DNA from 3 places in the Dechloromonas sp. ZS-1 genome. Region 1 is predicted to be linked to each of the others. Evidence: riboswitches for the same ligand, from Rfam matches in the RefSeq annotation. Region 1 holds a riboswitch; each other region holds the start of a gene.

Region 1 (6,005 bases):
CGTAGCGCAGATGGCGGGTGATCGCCTTGTCCCAGCCCTGGGCGCGCAGCCAGTCCAGATCGGCGCGCACGGCCTTGGAACCGGGCAGGACGATGAGATCGGCGGCAGGCGGCGCCTCGCCGGGGCCGATCCAGCGGAAATCGACTTCCGGATGCAGGCGCAGCGGATCGAGATCGTTGTGGTTCGAGGTGCGCGGATAGGCCGGCGCCACGACTTTCAATTTGGCCGCTTTTTTGCCGTCGACCGTCGCCGTCGCAATCGCATCCTCGGCATCGAGCATCAGGCCGTGCAGGTAGGGCAACACCCCGAGCACCGGCTTGCCGGTCCGTGCTTCCAGCCAATCCAGCCCGGATTGCAGGAGGCTGATGTCGCCGCGAAAACGGTTGATGACGAAACCGACCACCCGCGCCTGTTCCGATGCGGACAGGAGATCGAGCGTGCCGACCAGATGGGCGAAGACGCCGCCCCGGTCGATGTCGGCGACGAGAATGACCGGACAATCGACCGCCTCGGCAAACCCCATGTTGGCGATGTCGCGTGCCCGCAGATTGATCTCGGCCGGGGAACCGGCGCCTTCGACGAGCACGCAGTCGTAGGCGCCGGTCAACCGGTCCCAGGAGGCCAAAACGGCCTGCATGGCGCGTGGCTTGTAGTCCTGATAGTCGCGGGCATTGAGGTCGGCCGCCACCTTGCCGTGAATGATCACCTGCGCCTTTTTGTCGGTGGTCGGCTTGAGCAGCACCGGATTGAAATCGGTATGCGGGGCCAGGCCGCAGGCCAGCGCCTGCAAGGCCTGGGCGCGACCGATTTCCCCGCCATCGACGGTGACCGCCGAATTGAGCGCCATGTTCTGCGGCTTGAACGGCGCCACGCGCACGCCCCGACGCTTCAAAACACGGCACATCGCCGCAACCAGCGTGGACTTGCCGGCATCGGAAGTGGTGCCTTGCACCATCAGGGAAGCGCGTTTCATGATTGGCCCGGATGTCAAAAGCCCATAATTATGGCACCATCGCCCCCGCCCGATCTCATTCGGGCAGGTGTCTCCGGGTGCCCGCCCCCAAACGGGGCAGGAGAATCGGGAAGGCGGTGCGATTCCGCCACGTGCCCAACGCTGTGAGGAGGACGTTTGCCGCATCAGGCCACTGGTCAGCGACCGGGAAGGCGCGGCAACGGGCGAATCCGAGTCAGAAGACCGGCCAGGAGACGGATTGACCGGCTTTGTGGACGAAAGCCGCCGCGTTTCCAGAAGGGGAATCCATGGAAAACCCGAATGCGCCCAGCGCGCACGCCTTTACCGATGCCGAACGGGCAGCGGTCTACCACGCCATTTTCAGCCGTCGCGATGTGCGCGCGCAATTTCAGCCCACCGCCGTGCCCGACGAGGTTTTCAGCCGCATTCTGATGGCGGCGCATCACGCGCCCTCGGTCGGCTTCATGCAGCCCTGGAATTTTCTGGTGGTCCGCTCACCGCAGGTGAAGCAACGGGTACATGACGCATTTCGCACGGCCAACGACGAAGCGGCCAGGATGTTCCCGGATGACAAGCGGACACTTTACAGCCAGCTGAAACTGCAAGGCATCCTGGATGCGCCGATCAACCTCTGCATCACCTGCGACCGCACGCGCACCGGCCCCCTCGTCCTGGGGCGCACGCACATGCCGACCATGGACCTGTATTCCAGCGTCTGTGCCGTGCAAAACCTCTGGCTCGCCGCCCGCGCCGAAGGGCTGGGCGTCGGCTGGGTGAGCATCTTCCACGAATCGGCGCTGCAGGCGGCGCTGGGCATCCCCGAGCACATCGTGCCGATCGCCTATCTGTGCATCGGCTATGTCAGCCATTTCAAGGACAAGCCCGAGCTGGAAACCGCCGGCTGGCTGCCCCGCCTGCCGATCACCGATCTCCTCTATTACGACCAGTGGGGCGCCGGCGATGCAGGCCAGGCCGATCCGCTGACCACCCGTCTGGCCGAAATGCAGGCCGGCATTCAGGATCGCGGCGAATTTCCGGCATGACCGACCTGTTGACCGGCGCCTGGGCGCTCCCGCTGGCGGCACTGACCGCCGTGCTCATCGACCGCCTGTTGGGTGAGCCGCAGCGCTGGCATCCGCTGGTCGGCTTTGGCAATCTGGCCGGGGCGCTCGAGCGCCGCCTCAACCAGCGCCGGATCAGCCTGGGCATCCTCGCCTGGAGCCTTGGCGTGCTGCCCTGGGTCGGCGCTGCCTACTGGCTGCATGACACCCTGTCGCCACCCGGACGGCTGCTGCTGGACATCGGCCTGCTTTACTTCGCCCTCGGCGCGCAAAGCCTGGGCGAACATGCCGAGGCCGTCGCCCGCCCCCTGGCCAGCGGCGACCTCGAACAGGCCCGCCAGCGCGTCGGCTGGATGGTCTCGCGCGACACCGCCCAACTCGATGCCTCCGGCGTCGCCAAGGCCGGCATGGAATCGGTGCTGGAAAACGGCAACGATGCCATCTTCGGCACCCTGTTCTGGTTCGCCTTGCTGGGCGGGCCGGGCGCCCTGCTCTTCCGCCTCGCCAACACCCTGGATGCGATGTGGGGCTACCGTACCGAACGCTACAACCTGTTCGGCCGCTTTGCCGCCCGCTTCGACGATCTGCTCAACTGGCTCCCCGCCCGCCTCACGGCCTTGACCTATGCCCTGCTCGGCCAGACCCGCCTCGCCTTGCGCTGCTGGCGCACCCAGGCCGGTGTCTGGGAAAGCCCCAATGCCGGCCCGGTCATGGCGGCCGGCGCGGGCAGCCTGGGCGTGCAACTGGGGGGGGCCGCCATCTATCACGGCCAGGAAGAAATCCGCCCGCCGCTCGGCGCCGGCCCAGCCCCCGTCGCCGGTGACCTGGCCCGTGCCATCCGCCTGATCCGCCACAGCCTCTGGCTCTGGCTCGCCACCTTTGCCCTGATCGCCCTGCTCTCCGAGGTGCTGCATGCTTGAACACGGAGGGCGCCTGCGCGCCGCCGCTGCCCGTTACCACCGTCCGCTGGCCGACTGGATCGACCTGTCGACCGGGATCAATCCGCATGGCTGGCCCGTCCCGCCGCTGCCCCCCGAAGTCTGGCAACGCCTGCCGGAAGACGATGATGGCCTGGAAGCCGCCGCCGCGGCCTATTACGGCAATCCCAACAGTCTGGTCGTGGCCGGCTCGCAGGCCGCCATCCAGTGGCTGCCCGCGCTCCTGCCCCGCGCCGCCGTGGCCTGCATCGCACCGCTCTACGCCGAACACCCGCACGCCTGGCAGCGCGCCGGCCACAAGGTGCGCTTTCTGCAGAATGCCCTCTTGCCGCGCGCCCTCACCGCCGCCACCCCCTATGTGCTGTGCTGCAACCCGAACAATCCCAGCGCCGACCGGCATCCGCAGGCGGTCGTCCTCGATGCCGCCGCACAACTCCACAAGCGGGGCGGCTGGCTGATCGTCGACGAGGCCTTCATCGATGCCACGCCGGAAGACAGCATCACCGCGCTGGCCGGCACCGACGCGGCCCCGAATCTGATCGTGCTGCGTTCGCTCGGCAAATTCTTCGGCCTGGCCGGCCTGCGCGTCGGCTTTTTCTTCGGCCCAGCCGCCCTGCGCGAACGCATGCAGGCGGCGATGGGCCCGTGGACGGTCTCCGGCCCGGCCCGTGCCGCCGCCCGCCTGGCCCTGCTCGACACCGACTGGCAAGCCGCCATGCGCCCGCGCCTGTGTGCTGAAGGCGCCCGACTGCAGACCCTGCTCGCCCCCTTGGGCGAGGTCAAGGCGACGCCCCTGTTTGCCACGCTGACCCTGAACGACCCCGCGGCCTTGCACGAACATCTGGCCCAACACGGCATCCTGACCCGCCGTTTCGACCAATCACCGCTCTTGCGCTTTGGCCTGCCTGCCAACGAAGCCGGCTGGCAACGCCTGACCGAGGCCCTCTCCGCCTGGAGCCCGACATGAAATTGCCCCTGCTGGCGACGTTGACCGTCGCCCTCCTATCCAGTATCTCCGCCCGTGCCGAGGTTGTGATCAAGGACGATACCGGCGCCACCGTGCGCCTCAAGGAACCGGCCCGGCGCATCGTTGCCCTCGCGCCGCACATCGCGGAAAGCCTCTATGCGGCCGGCGGCGGGGAGCGCCTGGTCGGCACCGTCGATTACAGCGACTATCCGCCGGAAGCGAAGAAGGTGCCGCGTGTCGGCGGCTATTCCCGCGTTGATCTGGAGGCCGTCGCCGCGCTCAAGCCCGATCTCGTCCTGGCCTGGCAAAGCGGCAACAACATGCCGCAGATCGAAAAGCTGAAAGCCCTGGGGCTGACGGTCCACGTCTCCCAACCGAACCGCATGGAAGAAGTGGCGAGCCAGCTCGAAAAACTGGGGCAGCTCGCCGGCAGCGAGCGTATCGCCCAGCAGGCCGCCGACACGTTCCGCAAGCGCCTGGAGAGCCTGCGCGCCGCCAACGCCCACAAACCCAAGGTGCGGGTCTTCTACCAGATCTGGAAAACCCCGCTGATGACGGTGGGCGGCCCGCAGATCATCAGCGATGCCATCCGTCTGTGCGGCGGCGACAATGTCTTCGGGCAACTCAAGCAGATGGCGCCGACAGTCAGCGTCGAAGCCGTGCTGGAAACCGATCCGGAAGCCATCATCGCCACCGGCATGGGCGATGCCCGACCGGAATGGCTATCCGACTGGGACAAATGGACGCGCATGACCGCCGTCAAACGGGGCAACCTGTTCCACATCAACCCGGACATCATGCAGCGCCACACGCCACGCATTCTCGATGGCGCCGAGAAACTCTGCGCCCATCTCGATGTCGCACGCAGCCGTCGTCCACAAAAATAAGCCGCCATGTCCCGTCTGCCCCAACGCATCGTCTGCCTGACCACCGAAACCGTCGAAGTCCTCTACGCCCTGGGCGAACAGGACCGCATTGTCGGCATCTCCGGCTATACCGTCCGTCCGCCCGAAGCGCGCAAGGAAAAACCCAAGGTCTTCGCCTTCACGACCGGCGATATCGACAAGATTCTCGCGGTCGAGCCCGATCTGGTCCTCACCTTCTCGGACCTGCAAAGCGAGATTTCGCGCGACCTGATCAAAGCTGGCGTGCCGGTCTACGCACTCAACATGCGCAGCGTCGAGGACATCCTGGCCATGATCGAGACCGTGGGCCGCCTGGTCGGCGCCGAAGCCAAGGCCTGCGCCCTGGTGGCTGAACTGGAAGCACAGATCGAGGCCACCCGCGCCCAGGCCGCTGCCCGCATTGCCCGCACCGGCCGCCGCCCCCGTGTCTATTTCGAGGAATGGGACGAGCCGCTGATTTCCGGCATCCGCTGGGCCTCCGAGCTGATCGAGATTGCCGGCGGCGAAGATGTCTTTGCCGAGCAAGCCCGCTCGCCGCTCGCCAAGGATCGCCGCCCCACCCCGGAAGACGTCATCGCGGCCGCACCGGATGTCATCATCGGCTCGTGGTGCGGCAAGCACTTCCGGCCGGAACGCGTGGCCGCCCGGCCGGGCTGGGAAGGGATCCCGGCGGTCAACAGCGGGCGCATGCACGAAATCAAGTCGGCCGTCATCCTAACCCCCGGGCCGGTGGCGATCAGCGAAGGTCTGCCGAAATTGCTCGAAATTTTTGATTTTTGAAAAAGCCGCCAGGCCGCTCGAGGTCGTACCCTAGTTCTCCCACACAGGAGCGTCTCATGACCCGCACCGGCCTTGCCCTTTTTTCCCTTCCCCTCGCCGCCCTCTGCATCGGCCTGAGCAGCGCCCCGGCCCACGCCGACACGGCGGAGGCCCTGAGCGAACTCGGCAGCATCAATGGCATTGCGCTGGCCTGCCAGCAACCCGCCCTGGCCAGCCGCGCCCGCAACGCCGTACAAACCGGCGTGGCCAAGACCCGCGAGAACGGCGAGCGCTTCGAAGCCGCGACCAACGCCGCCTTCCTGGCCCAAGGTCAGGGCAAGGCCTGCCCGGATGCCGCCACCCTGGCAAAGCGTCTGGAACACGCCGAACACCAACTCGCCC
Region 2 (6,005 bases), on a different contig from region 1:
CGATCCGGCGCCGGTGATCTTCACGCTGATGGAAGACTTTTTCGTGGCCGACCGTTTCCGCACCGATGGCGTGGTCACCGTGGTCGACAGCACGCACGCCCTGGAACAACTGGCACGCCAGCCGGAGCCGGTCAAGCAGGTGGCCATGGCCGACCGCCTGCTGCTCAGCAAATGCGACCTGGCCAGCCCGGAACAACTTGAAGCGGTGAGCAGCACCTTGCGCCGCCTCAACCCCTCCGCCCCCCAGATCTATGTGCGGCGCGGCGAAGTCGCCCTCGCCTCACTGACCGACTGCGGCTTGTACGACCCTGGCAACAAGACAGCCGATGTCGCCAACTGGCTGGCCGAAGAAAAAGTCCGAGAAGAACGCCGCCAGGCCAACGGACATCATCACCACCACCACGATGTCGACCGCCACGATGCGCACGTCTACAGCTTTGCCCTGACCTTCGATCAGCCCTTGCAATGGGTCTTCTTTGCCGATGCCGTCCGCACCCTGCTCGACACCGTGGGCGAACGCATCCTGCGGATCAAGGGCCTGCTGAACATCGAAGGCGACCCCAAGCCGCGCGTCATCCAGTGCGTCCAGCAGGTCATGTACCCCTACGCCATGCTTGATGCCTGGCCGAGCGATGCGCCCTACAACGACCGAAAGAGCCGCCTCGTTTTCATCGTGCGTGACGTGCCGCAAGGCATGATCGAACAGGCTTTCGAGATGTTCTGCGGCGTCCGCGACAGCGGCGCACCGGCTGATCCGTGCTGATCCGCAAACGCTTCAAGTTCGAGCATGCCCATATCGTGCGCGGCTGCAGCACGCGGCGCTGCTCGCACTCGATCCACGGCCACTCGTACAAGCTCGACCTGCTGCTCGAAGCCGACACGCTGGACCACGGCCAGATGGTCTATGACTTCGGCCTCCTGAAGCAGGGGCCGAACTGGCTGATCGATGCCTTCGACCATGCCATCAGCGTCTGGGCCGGTGACGATCCGGCCTATCTGGCGGCCGCGCAGCAGTTTTCCGAGCGCTGGCTGATCCTGCCCGTTTCACCGAGTGCCGAGCAGTTCGCGCGCGTCTTCTTCGTACTTATCGACCATGTGCTGCAGCATACGCCGCACCGCAATGGCGAAGGCGCGGTGCGTCTCAACTCGGTCATCGTGCATGAAACCGAAACCGGCTACGCCCAGTGTTTCCGGGCGGATGCGGTCAACCCGGCCATGGGCCTGATTTTGCCGGCGGACGTGCAGTTCTCGCCCGCCCTCCGCGCCGACTGGCCCGCACCGCAGGCCAGTCCGGCCGCCGCCCTGCTCCACCGCCTCTTCCCCGCCCCGGCACAGCGTGCGGCTTGAGCATGGGTTGCCCATCCCGGCGGCAAAACGTATGATGCCGCCGCAGTTGTCCTTCCTGCACGGGGGGACAACGCAGTACGCCATCCAGACAGAACCGGATACCTTCCGGGTGGCGACTCAGGGTATCCACACTGCATCAGGTGCCTGTTTTGGTGACAAAACGGGTGAAACGGGAATGAGGTGCGCGCCCCCTTGGGGTTGCAATGCCTCGGCTGCCCCCGCAACGGTAAGCCAGTGCGGCTGCATCACGGTGAATCGACGATTCACCTGCCACTGCGACATGACGTGGCGTCCGGACGGACGCGCGCGGATGACGTGGGAAGGCGATGCGGCAAGACTGGCAAGCCCGGAGACCGGCCTGCTGCATTCGTGCTGTCCGAGCCATCGGTACAGCGTATGCAATGGATCGTCTGCGGGGATGCGGAGGATGACAGCGATGCGTCGACCACAGGTCGTCGCCGATCATCTTTGCGCGTGCAGACGGTCCTTTTGAGGAAAGACCATGTTGCACACTCTGCCCTACCCCTTGTTCACACCCAACCGCCTGGCGGCCGCCGTCGCCCTGGCCACGAGCCTGCCGGTTTTTGCCCAAACCACGCTGTCGACCGTCGAGGTCAGCGCTCATCGCAACGCCGCCAGCCTGCATCTCGATCAGGCCACGCCGACCGGCAGCCGCACGGGCATCACGGCGCGCGAACTGCCGGCCGCAGTCAGCACGGTCGATGCCCTGCAAATGCAGGAGCGCGGCGACTTCCAGATCCGCGAGGGGATCACCCGCGCCACCGGGATCACCGACATCGGCTCCGGCGGGACGGGGGGCTTGTCCTTCTCCGCACGCGGCTACACCGGCACCAACTCGGTCGGCATTGCCGAAGACGGCATCCGGATCCAGACCGGTGCCGGCACGCAAAACTATCCGGGCAGCGCCTGGGGCTATGAGCGCGTCGAAGTGCTGCATGGCCCGGCCTCGGTGGTCTTTGGCAGCGGTACGGTGGGGGCAACGATCAACGCCATCCGCAAGGAACCGAGCCGGACCGCCAGCCAGGAAGCCATGGCCGCCGTCGGCACCGATGGCGTCAAGCGCCTCGGGGTCGGCGCCACCGGCGGGCTGGGCGAGATTGCCAGCTACCGGATCGACGCCTACGGCACCGATATCGATGGTTACCGCGACCTCGGCCAATCCCGGGAAGCCAAGCTGATGAGCCGGCTGCGCCTGCAGCCGAGCAGCGATCTGCGCGTGGACCTGACGGCCGATTACAGCGTCAATCGCCCGGAACGCTACTGGGGCACGCCGCATGACAACGGCCGCATCCTGCCGGAACTGCGCCGCGAGAACTACAACGCCGACGACGCCGTGATCCGCTACGCCGACACGCGTCTGCGCGCCCGCGTCGAATGGCAGGTCAATGATCGCCTGAGCCTGAGCAACGAGCTGTATCACCTCGAATCCAAGCGCCGCTGGATGAACATCGAAAGCTATACGCTGAATACCGCCGCCCATCGCGTCGACCGTAGCGATTACCTGCACATCCAGCATGAGCTCGCGCAGACCGGCAACCGCCTTGAGGCCAGCCTGAAGCACGGCAGCCATCGCGCCGTGCTGGGCTGGGAGGCGGCCCGGGTAAGTTTCCGGCACATCAACAACGCCCCCTATGGCGGCAGTTCCAGCGTGAGCATCCAGAATCCGGCACATGGTCAGTGGTTCAGCCCGGATGCCACCCTGGCCAAATTCGACACCGCCAGCACCCTGCACGGCTTTTATGCCGAAGATGCCTGGCAGTTCGACGAACGCTGGCTGCTGCTGGCCGGCTTCCGTCATGACCGCGCCAATATCTATCGCGACGAACTGGTTTCGGGCACCGACTTTGGCCGCAGCCTGACCGGCAATGCCTGGCGTCTCGGCCTGACCCACTTCCTGACCCGCGATACCAGCGTGTACGCCCAGTACGCCACCGGCCACGATCCGGTGACCTCGATGATTTCGCTCAATCTGGCCAATGCGGACTTCAAGCTGACCCGCGGCAAGCTGGTCGAAGTCGGCCTCAAACAGAAGCTGGGCAACGGCCTGGGTGAGTGGAGCGCTGCCTTCTACCGCATCGACAAGGACGACATCGTCACCCGCGACCCGAACAACTCGGCCCTCTCCATCCAGGGTGGCAGCCAGTATTCGCAAGGAATCGAGCTCGCCGCCGCACTCACGCCTTCGCCAAACTGGCGCTTTGAAGGCAACGTCACGCGTCTGCAGGCGGAATACACGCACCTCATCGAGCGCGTGAGCGGCGTCGGCGTCTCGCGCGCCGGCAACACGCCGGCCAACGTGCCGACCTTTGTCGCCAACCTCTGGGGCCACTACCGCCTGGGTGCAATGCAAACCTCGCTCGGCCTGCGCCATGTCGGCAAGAACTACGCCGACAACGCCAACAGCCTGCAACTTGGCGCCTACACGGTGGCTGATGCGAGCATCGCCTGGCAGGTCGATGGCAAGACGACGCTGCGCCTGCTCGGCCGCAACCTGGCCGACAAGCTCTACGCCACGCGAACCTACAACAACCAGATGATCCTGGGCGAAGCCCGCCGCTTCGAGCTGGTGGCCGAGATGAAGTTCTAAGATGGCCAAGGGGACTTACCTGCGCCTGTTGCACCTCAGCCACCGCTGGCTGGGCATCGGACTCTGCCTGATGGTGCTGCTCTGGTTCATCTCGGGCCTGGTCATGCTGTTTGTGGCCCGACCGCAACTCGATGATGCCGAGCGTCTGGCCGGCCTGCCGCCACTGGCTGCGGACAGCGTGCGGGTATCCCCGGCGACCGCCTGGCAGGCCCTGGGCCTGTCCGGTGCGCCCCAGGCCATCCGCCTGACGGCGGCCGGCGGTACGCCGGCCTACCGTTTTCTGGCAGAAAAACGCTGGTGGCAAGTGGATGCGCGCGATGGCCGGATCGCACCGGAAGCAGATGCGCTTCTGGCGAGCCGTGTCGTCCTGCCCCATGCCGGCCCAACCGGCATTGCCACGGTGAGCACGCTCACCCAGGACCAATGGACCCTCTATCGCCGCTTTGATGCACTACGCCCCTTCTGGCTGGTCCAGCTGCGTGATGGCCGCGCCTACTACGTCTCGGCCCGCACGGGTGAGGTAGCGCTCGACACGGCGCCCGGCGAACGTGCCTGGAACTGGCTGGGCAGCGTGGTCCACTGGCTCTACATCACGCCCTTGCGTGCCAACACGCCGCTCTGGCGCAACGTCGTGCTCTGGGGCAGCGGGGCCGCCCTGCTCCTCGCCTTCAGTGGTCTCTGGCTGGGCCTGCAACGCTTGCGGCTGCGCCGTCGTTACCGCAACGAGCGCTGCACGCCCTACCGGCATGGCTGGAAACGCTGGCACCACCTGCTCGGTCTGAGCGGCGGCCTGATCCTGCTGACCTGGCTGTTCAGCGGCTGGCTGTCGATGGCCCCTTTCGGCCTGGGCAGCGCCCCACAGAAGCCGGGCCGCGCCGCCACGCTGGCGATGAGCGGGTTGACCGATGTGCCCGCCCCCACGCCGGAGAGCCGCGAGATCGAGTGGCTGATGCTGGGCAAAACGCTGCTCCGGGTGGATCGTCAGATCGAGGACAGCCGGATCCAGCAGATCAATGTGGGGCTGCCCCCCGGGGCGCAGCCCGCGCTGAGCCTGGCCCAGATCACGGATGCGCTGGGCGTACCGCTGGCCTCGGCCAGCTGGCTGGCCAGCCCGGACAGCCGGCATTACCCCCTGCGCCATCACCCACGCAGTTTCCCGGCTGCCCGGGTCGAGTTGGGCGATGCCGCGGGCAGCGTGCTCTACATCGCCCCGCGCAGTGGACGCATTGAAACCGTGAGCAATCAGGACGATCTGGCGTATCGCTGGCTCAACCACGGCCTACACCGTTTTGACCTGCCGGGGCTGGTCGACCGTCCGATGCTGCGCGATGCGCTGATCATCCTACTCTCCCTGCTCGGCATCGGCCTCAGTCTGAGCGGCTGCATCCTCGGCTGGCACCGGCTGAGCAGTACGCGACGCGAGACGCTGACGGTCGCCGGTAAAAGCTGATACGGGCCGGGCGGGCCCTAGAGGCTCGCCCAGCGCGCAAACTGGGCTGCAAACAGCGTGGTCAGCGCCAGACAGAGCGGCGTGATGGCGATGAAGGCCAGCAATACCCGACGAATGAAGGGATGCACGCTGCCCACTTCGAGAAAATAGCGCACGACCAGCCACCCCTTCAGCCACAGGATACCGGCCACGATGAGCGGCAAACCGCCTTGGCCGTGCCAGTGAATGCCCAGCCCCAGCGACAGCGCCGTCAGTCCCAGCAGGGCAAGCCAGGCAAAGCCCAGCGGCCGCAACGCAGTGTGATCAGATGTCAGGACACTCATGGCTTACACCAGCACGTAGAAGAAGGGGAAAATGACCAGCCAGATCAGATCGGTGGCGTGCCAGTAGGACGCCAGCGCCTCCAGCCCGGCATGATCCTCTGCGCTGTATGCGCCAAAGACATGGCGCAGCATCACCCAGATCATGCCCAGAATGCCCCAGACGGCATGCACGAGATGGTTGAAGGTCAGGTAGTAATACACGGTGAAGAAAATCCCTGCCTCACCATCAATACCGTGAGCGAGATTCCACTGAATTTCCAGCACCTTGGCCACGGGA
Region 3 (6,005 bases), 320 kb from region 1:
GTCGAAGTCCTCGGCTACATCCTCATTACCCGTCGCTTCCCGGTGCTGCCGCGCCCGGTTGCCGCGCACTGAATGCATTAGGAGAATCACCATGAGCAAACGTGTAACCATCGACCCCGTGACCCGCATCGAGGGCCACCTGCGTGTCGACGTCGAAGTGGATGGCGGCCGGGTCAAGAAGGCCTGGGCCTCGGGCCAGATGTGGCGGGGCGTCGAGAACATCCTGATCGGGCGCGACCCGCGCGATGCCTGGGCGATCACCCAGCGTATCTGCGGCGTGTGCACCACCGTGCATGCCATCGCCTCCGTGCGTGCCGTCGAAAACGCACTGCAGCTGGAAATCCCGGTCAACGCGCAGTACATCCGCAACATGATCATGCTGGCCCACGCCGTGCATGACCACATCGTGCATTTTTATCACCTCTCCGCGCTCGACTGGGTCGATGTCGTCTCCGCGCTCAAGGCTGATCCGGCCAAGGCGGCGAGCGTGGCGCAGGGCCTGTCGAGCTGGAGCGGCAACAGCGCTGCCGAGTTCAAGAAAGTGCAGGACAAGCTGAAGGGCTTTGTCGGGACGGGGCAGCTTGGCATCTTCACCAACGGCTACTGGGGCCACCCGGCCATGACGCTGAGCCCGGAAGTGAACCTGATTGCCACGGCGCACTATCTGCAAGCGCTCGAAATCCAGCGTTTTGCCAGCAAGATCGTCGCTGTTCTCGGCTCAAAGTCGCCGCATATCCAGAACGTGGCGGTCGGCGGCGTGGCCAATCCGCTGGCCACCGATGCCCAGTCCGTGCTGACCCTTGAGCGCCTGCTGGCGATCAAGGAATGGATGCTCAAGCTCGAGGATTTCGTCAAGAACTGCTATCTCGTCGATGTCGGCGTGATCGGCGGTCACTATGCCGACTGGACCAAGTACGGGCGCGGCATTACCGACTATCTGTGCGTGCCGGACATCCCGTTGGACGGCAAGGGCACGCAGTTTGCCCTGCCCGGCGGCTTCATCGCCGGCAGCAAGCTGGAAAGCCACAAGCCGATCACCAGCTTCAACGACAAATATTTCATCGATGGCGTTTCCGAAGCGATCAAGCATTCCTGGTACGACTACAAGGGCGGCAACGATGTCACGCTGCACCCGTACAAGGGCGAGACGACGCCGAACTACACGGATTTCCAGGACAACGGCAAATACAGCTGGCTGAAGTCACCGACCTTCTACGGCAAACCGATGCAGGTCGGCCCCTTGCCGCGCGTCATGAACCTGCTCGCCGCCGGTCATGCGCCGACCAAGCAGTACGCGACCGCGGCGCTGGATCTGGTGTCCAAGGTGGCCGGGACGACGGTCGGCGTCGAGGCCCTGCATTCCACCATCGGCCGCCATGCCGCGCGTGCGGTGGGCTGCGCCGTGCAGATCGACGAATTGCTGCATCAGTGGGACCTGCTGCTGGCCAACATGGGCAAGGGCGATTACGCCACGTTCAACCGCCCGACCTTCCCCAAGGGCGAGCAGATGGGCGTCGGTTTCCACGAAGCGCCGCGTGGTGTGCTGTCGCACTGGATTGTCATCGAGTCCGGCAAGATCAAGAACTACCAGTGCGTCGTGCCCACCACCTGGAATGCCGCGCCGCGCAACGAAAAAGACCAGGCGGGCGCCTATGAGGCCTGCCTGATCGACAACCCAGTGGCCGATCCGGAGAAACCGCTTGAAGTCCTGCGCACCGTGCACTCCTTCGACCCCTGCCTGGCCTGCGCCGTGCATGTGGTCGATCAGGAAAACCATCCGGTGATCACGGTCAAAGCCGCCTGATGAAGCGCATCGTCATCCTGGGGGTGGGCAACATCCTGCTCACCGACGAAGGCGTCGGGGTGCGCGTCATCGAGGCGCTCGAACAGGGCTGGACCTTCCCGCCCGAAGTCGAGCTGGTCGATGGCGGCACCTGCGGCATGGAGCTGCTGGAGCAACTGGAGGACCTCGCGGGCCTGATCGTGGTCGATTGCGTGCGCTGCGGTCGACCGCCTGCCACGCCGGTTTTGCTGGAAGGCGACGCGGTGCCGGTGTTTTTCCGCACCAAGCTCTCGCCGCATCAGGTCGGTTTGTCCGACGTGCTGGCCAGTCTGGAACTGACCGGCAAGGCGCCGGGGACGACCATCATCGTCGGCATGCAGCCGATCTCGATGGGCCTCGGCATGGCCCTCTCGCCGGAAGTGGCGGCGCAACTGCCGGTGCTCATCGAGATGACGCTCGCGGCCCTGGCTGGCCTCGGGGTCCAGGCGACGATGCGGGCGCAGGAGGCGGCCTGATGTGCCTGTCCGTGCCGAAATGCGTTGTCGAATGGGAAGGCGAGGGGGACAATGCGGGCGAATTCGCCTGGGTGGAACGGCATGGGCGGCGCGAACGCATCAACATGATGCTGATCGGCCCGCAGCCCGTCGGCACCTGGGTCCTGACCTCGCTGGGGCTGGCCAAGGATGTGGTCGGCGATGCCGAGCGGGGGCTGATCGAGGATGCGCTGGCGGCCCTGGCCGAAACGCTCGATGGCGAGTTCGACCCGAACCGGCATTTCCACGATCTCGACCGCGCGCATGACTGAACGCCTTCGCCAACCCGCCCTGCAACCGCCCCCCATCCGCCCTGCGGAAGCCCGCGAGACAGACCCGAGCGCTTTTCTCGAGGCGCATTACCAGCAGATCTGGACGACGCGGATGCACGACCTGCCCTTCGTCAATCCGGCACTGCAGGTCGAGGCCGTCGGTTTCGTGCGGCACGACGGCGACTGGCTGGGCGTGGTCATTACCCCCTGGTTTCTCAACCTGCTCCTGCTTTCCGGCGGCGGGCCGCTGTGGGGCGATATTCCGGCCGGCGAGCGTCGTTACCTCAATCTGCCCTGTGGCACCCTGCAGTTCATCGCAGACGATGACCCGGAGATCGGCCCCTATCAGTACTGCCCCCTGATCGCGCCGGTGAGTTCGATTCCGGATCATGTGACCGCCCGTCAGGCGGCGCTGGATGCGATGCGCTCGGTCCTGTCGAGCCTGCCGCTGGGCGTGCCAGAGACGGCTGGCCCGCCCGCTTCAACGCCTGTGCCGCCCGCCGAGCCGGCGGCGCCCGTGTCGCGTCGCGGCTTTTTCCGTCGGCTGGCCGGCAAGCAGGGCTGACGCGTCCCCCCCAATTTTTTGCAGTTCCCAAACGCCATATTTCCCGTTTATACTCCGGCCCACTTCGGGTGCCTGACTGTTTTTTGACGGTTGGGTGAAACGGGAAGCCGGTGACCCTGCGCAAGCAGGCAGTCCGGCGCAGCCCCCGCTGCTGTAAGCCTGACGACTCCGCATCGAACCACTGTGCCAAGGGCACGGGAAGGGGCGGAGAAGGATGAGGGTAAGCCAGAAGACCGGCCCGACGAATTGAGTTGCACTGTGCCCCGGGGTGTGGGCGGTGGACTGTCGCCGGCTGCCGTCCTGTTCAGGGGCTTTGTGTCTGCGCTTCCTCCTCTCTCCCTCTTGTCATAGTGCGTTGGCATTTGCGCACACGTCGAGGGAGGTCGCATGCACATCATGGAAGGGTTCCTGCCGGCCCCGCACGCGCTGGCGTGGACCATCGCGGCCAGCCCGTTCGTGGCCGGGGGACTGTACGCCCTGCGCCGCACTTTGCAGGCAGCGCCGGAGCGCCGCATGCTGCTCGGCGTGGCGGCAGCCTTTGCCTTTGTCCTCTCCGCCCTCAAGCTGCCCTCGCTGACCGGCTCGTCTTCGCATCCGACCGGCGTCGGTCTGGGTACCCTGCTTTTCGGTCCGCTGGCCATGGTGCCGGTCGGCCTTGTGGTCCTGCTCTTCCAGGCCCTGTTGCTGGCGCATGGCGGATTGACGACCCTGGGTGCCAACCTGTTTTCACTGGCCGTGGTCGGGCCGCTCGTCTGCCATGTGCTTTTCCGCGCTGCGCGCGGGGTGGGCGTGCCGTTCAGCGGCGCGGTGTTTGTGGCCGCCAGCCTGGGAAATCTGGCGACCTATGTGACGACGGCCGGGCAGCTGGCGCTGGCCTTTCCCGACCCGCTGGGCGGCGTGACGGCCGCGTTTGCCAAGTTCGTGACCATTTTTGCCCTGACCCAGATTCCGCTTGCCTTGAGCGAAGGCCTGCTCACCGTGCTCGTGGTCAATACCCTGCGCCGCCTCAATGCGGATGAATTGCGCAACCTGCCGCTCTGGCGGGGCTTGGCGGAGGCCAAGCCATGATCGGGTGCGTACGCAGTTTCCTGCTCGGGGGGGCGGTCCTGCTGCTCGGTGCGTTGCCGCTCTGGGTGATCGAGCCGGGCGAGGCCGCCTTCCAGGGGAGCGACCAGCAGGCCCAGGCCGAGATCAGCCGCTTGGCGCCGGACTACCAGCCCTGGGCCAAGCCGCTCTTTACCCCGCCCGGCAGTGAAATCGAGTCCTTGCTGTTTGCCTTGCAGGCCGCGCTCGGTGCAGGCCTGCTCGGCTATTGGCTGGGCCGCGCCACGGCGCGGGCGGAATTCCGCAAGGCGGCCTCGGTCCCCTCGGCCGCGGTGTGTCCGACGGTCGACCATCCCGCCGGAGCCAAATCCGTCGGGCGGGATACGACGCAGGAGAGCCCGCATGTGGATTGAAGCCCTCGCCCAGCGCAGTCCGTGGCGAACGGTCTGCCCGTTTGCCAAGGCCGGTTTCGCCCTGACTGCCGGCGGTTTGGCGTTTGCCGGCACGGCGCCGCTGCGGGTACTGAGCGTGGCGGGCGTGTTGAGCCTGTTGAGCGTCTGGGGGGCGGGGACGCCCTGGCGGGCCTACGGGCGCGTTGCCGCACCGGGTCTGGCCTTTCTGCTGCTGTCGAGCTTGACCTTGCTGGTTTCGGTACAGACGGACGCCATGGGCGCCCTGCATCTGATCTGGCTCCCCGAGGGCGGTCTGCGCCTGGCCGAACTGGGCGCGCGGGCGCTGGCTGCGCTTGCCGCCTTGCTGTTTCTGGTGCTCAGTACCCCGTTGCCGGATCTGCTGGGCATGCTGCGTCGCCTGCGGGTGCCGGCCAGCCTACTCGATCTGATGGTCCTGTGTTACCGCATGCTGTTCGTCTTTGCCGCCGCATGGCGGGCGGTGCGGACAGCCCAGCAGGCGCGCCTGGGCGGCGTTTCGTTGCGGGCCCGCTGGCGCGGGCTGCAACTCATCACGGCCAGTCTGGCGGTACAGGTCTGGCTGCGGGCCCAGGCGCTGGAGCGGGCCGCTGCAATGCGCCTGGGCGAGGGGCGGCTGCGTTTCCTGTTGCCGGTGTATCCGACGGCAAGGCGCGACCGTCTGTTGGCCTTCGCTGCCAGTTTGGCGCTGGTGGTCATGATCGGATGGGGTGCTTGAGGATGCCGGTGCTCGCCTTCGAATCCGTCCATTTCCGTTATGGCGACCAGACGGCCGGTCTGGCCGACTGTTCGCTGCACTTCGAGGCCGGCAGCCGCAATGCCCTGCTCGGCGCCAACGGCTCGGGCAAGACCACGCTGCTGCTGCATGCAGCCGGGTTGCTGCGTCCAGAGGCCGGACGCCTGATGCTCGACGGGGTGCCGCTCGATTACAGCCGCGCCGGTTTGCACGCCTTGCGCCGGCGGGTAGGGCTGGTCTTTCAGAATCCCGACAATCAGTTGTTCGGGGCGACGATCGCCGAGGATGTTTCCTTCGGGCCGCTCAACCTCGGGCTCGATGCGCCCACGGTGGAGGCCCGCGTACACGCGGCGCTGGCCGTGGTCGGCCTGAGCGCCTTGGCCGGCGCGCCGGTGAATCAGCTCAGCTTCGGCCAGAAAAAGCGCGTCTGCATTGCCGGTGTCCTCGCCATGCAGCCCGACCTGTTGCTGCTCGATGAGCCGATGGCCGGGCTGGACCCCGCCATGCAGGCCGAGATGCAGGCCTTGCTTGAGCGCCTGTCGGCAGCCGGCGTCAGCATTGTCCTGGCGACGCACGATATCGATTTCGCCTACGCCTGGGCCGATGCCCTGCACGTGCTGGCGGCAGGGCGCTGCATTGCCTCC

What was found. Region 1 has a riboswitch for cobalamin ahead of bluB (5,6-dimethylbenzimidazole synthase). Riboswitches for the same ligand answer to the same signal wherever they lie in the genome.
Region 2: it holds a riboswitch for cobalamin, as region 1 does, so the genes downstream of both, AACO21_RS04550 (TonB-dependent receptor) here and bluB (5,6-dimethylbenzimidazole synthase) in region 1, are expected to answer to the same signal.
Region 3: it holds a riboswitch for cobalamin, as region 1 does, so the genes downstream of both, AACO21_RS00540 (energy-coupling factor ABC transporter permease) here and bluB (5,6-dimethylbenzimidazole synthase) in region 1, are expected to answer to the same signal.

What each region holds. Positions count from the first base shown of each region.
Region 1 is NZ_JBDIYD010000001.1:432,179-438,183, reverse strand. Features, by position in the region: gene AACO21_RS02175 (cobyric acid synthase) at 1-973, opposite strand, end outside; cobalamin riboswitch at 1,032-1,219, shown strand; gene bluB (5,6-dimethylbenzimidazole synthase) at 1,261-2,016, shown strand; gene cbiB (adenosylcobinamide-phosphate synthase CbiB) at 2,013-2,954, shown strand; gene cobD (threonine-phosphate decarboxylase CobD) at 2,947-3,939, shown strand; gene AACO21_RS02155 (cobalamin-binding protein) at 3,936-4,826, shown strand; gene AACO21_RS02150 (cobalamin-binding protein) at 4,833-5,624, shown strand; gene AACO21_RS02145 (hypothetical protein) at 5,681-6,005, shown strand, end outside.
Region 2 is NZ_JBDIYD010000002.1:362,760-368,764, forward strand. Features, by position in the region: gene AACO21_RS04540 (GTP-binding protein) at 1-763, shown strand, start outside; gene AACO21_RS04545 (6-carboxytetrahydropterin synthase) at 757-1,347, shown strand; cobalamin riboswitch at 1,469-1,724, shown strand; gene AACO21_RS04550 (TonB-dependent receptor) at 1,850-3,955, shown strand; gene AACO21_RS04555 (PepSY domain-containing protein) at 3,957-5,405, shown strand; gene AACO21_RS04560 (cytochrome C oxidase subunit IV family protein) at 5,423-5,728, opposite strand; gene AACO21_RS04565 (cytochrome c oxidase subunit 3 family protein) at 5,732-6,005, opposite strand, start outside.
Region 3 is NZ_JBDIYD010000001.1:107,250-113,254, reverse strand. Features, by position in the region: gene hybB (Ni/Fe-hydrogenase cytochrome b subunit) at 1-72, shown strand, start outside; gene AACO21_RS00560 (nickel-dependent hydrogenase large subunit) at 92-1,804, shown strand; gene AACO21_RS00555 (HyaD/HybD family hydrogenase maturation endopeptidase) at 1,804-2,298, shown strand; gene AACO21_RS00550 (HypC/HybG/HupF family hydrogenase formation chaperone) at 2,298-2,588, shown strand; gene hybE ([NiFe]-hydrogenase assembly chaperone HybE) at 2,581-3,153, shown strand; cobalamin riboswitch at 3,203-3,410, shown strand; gene AACO21_RS00540 (energy-coupling factor ABC transporter permease) at 3,541-4,221, shown strand; gene AACO21_RS00535 (energy-coupling factor ABC transporter substrate-binding protein) at 4,218-4,610, shown strand; gene AACO21_RS00530 (CbiQ family ECF transporter T component) at 4,600-5,343, shown strand; gene AACO21_RS00525 (ABC transporter ATP-binding protein) at 5,346-6,005, shown strand, end outside.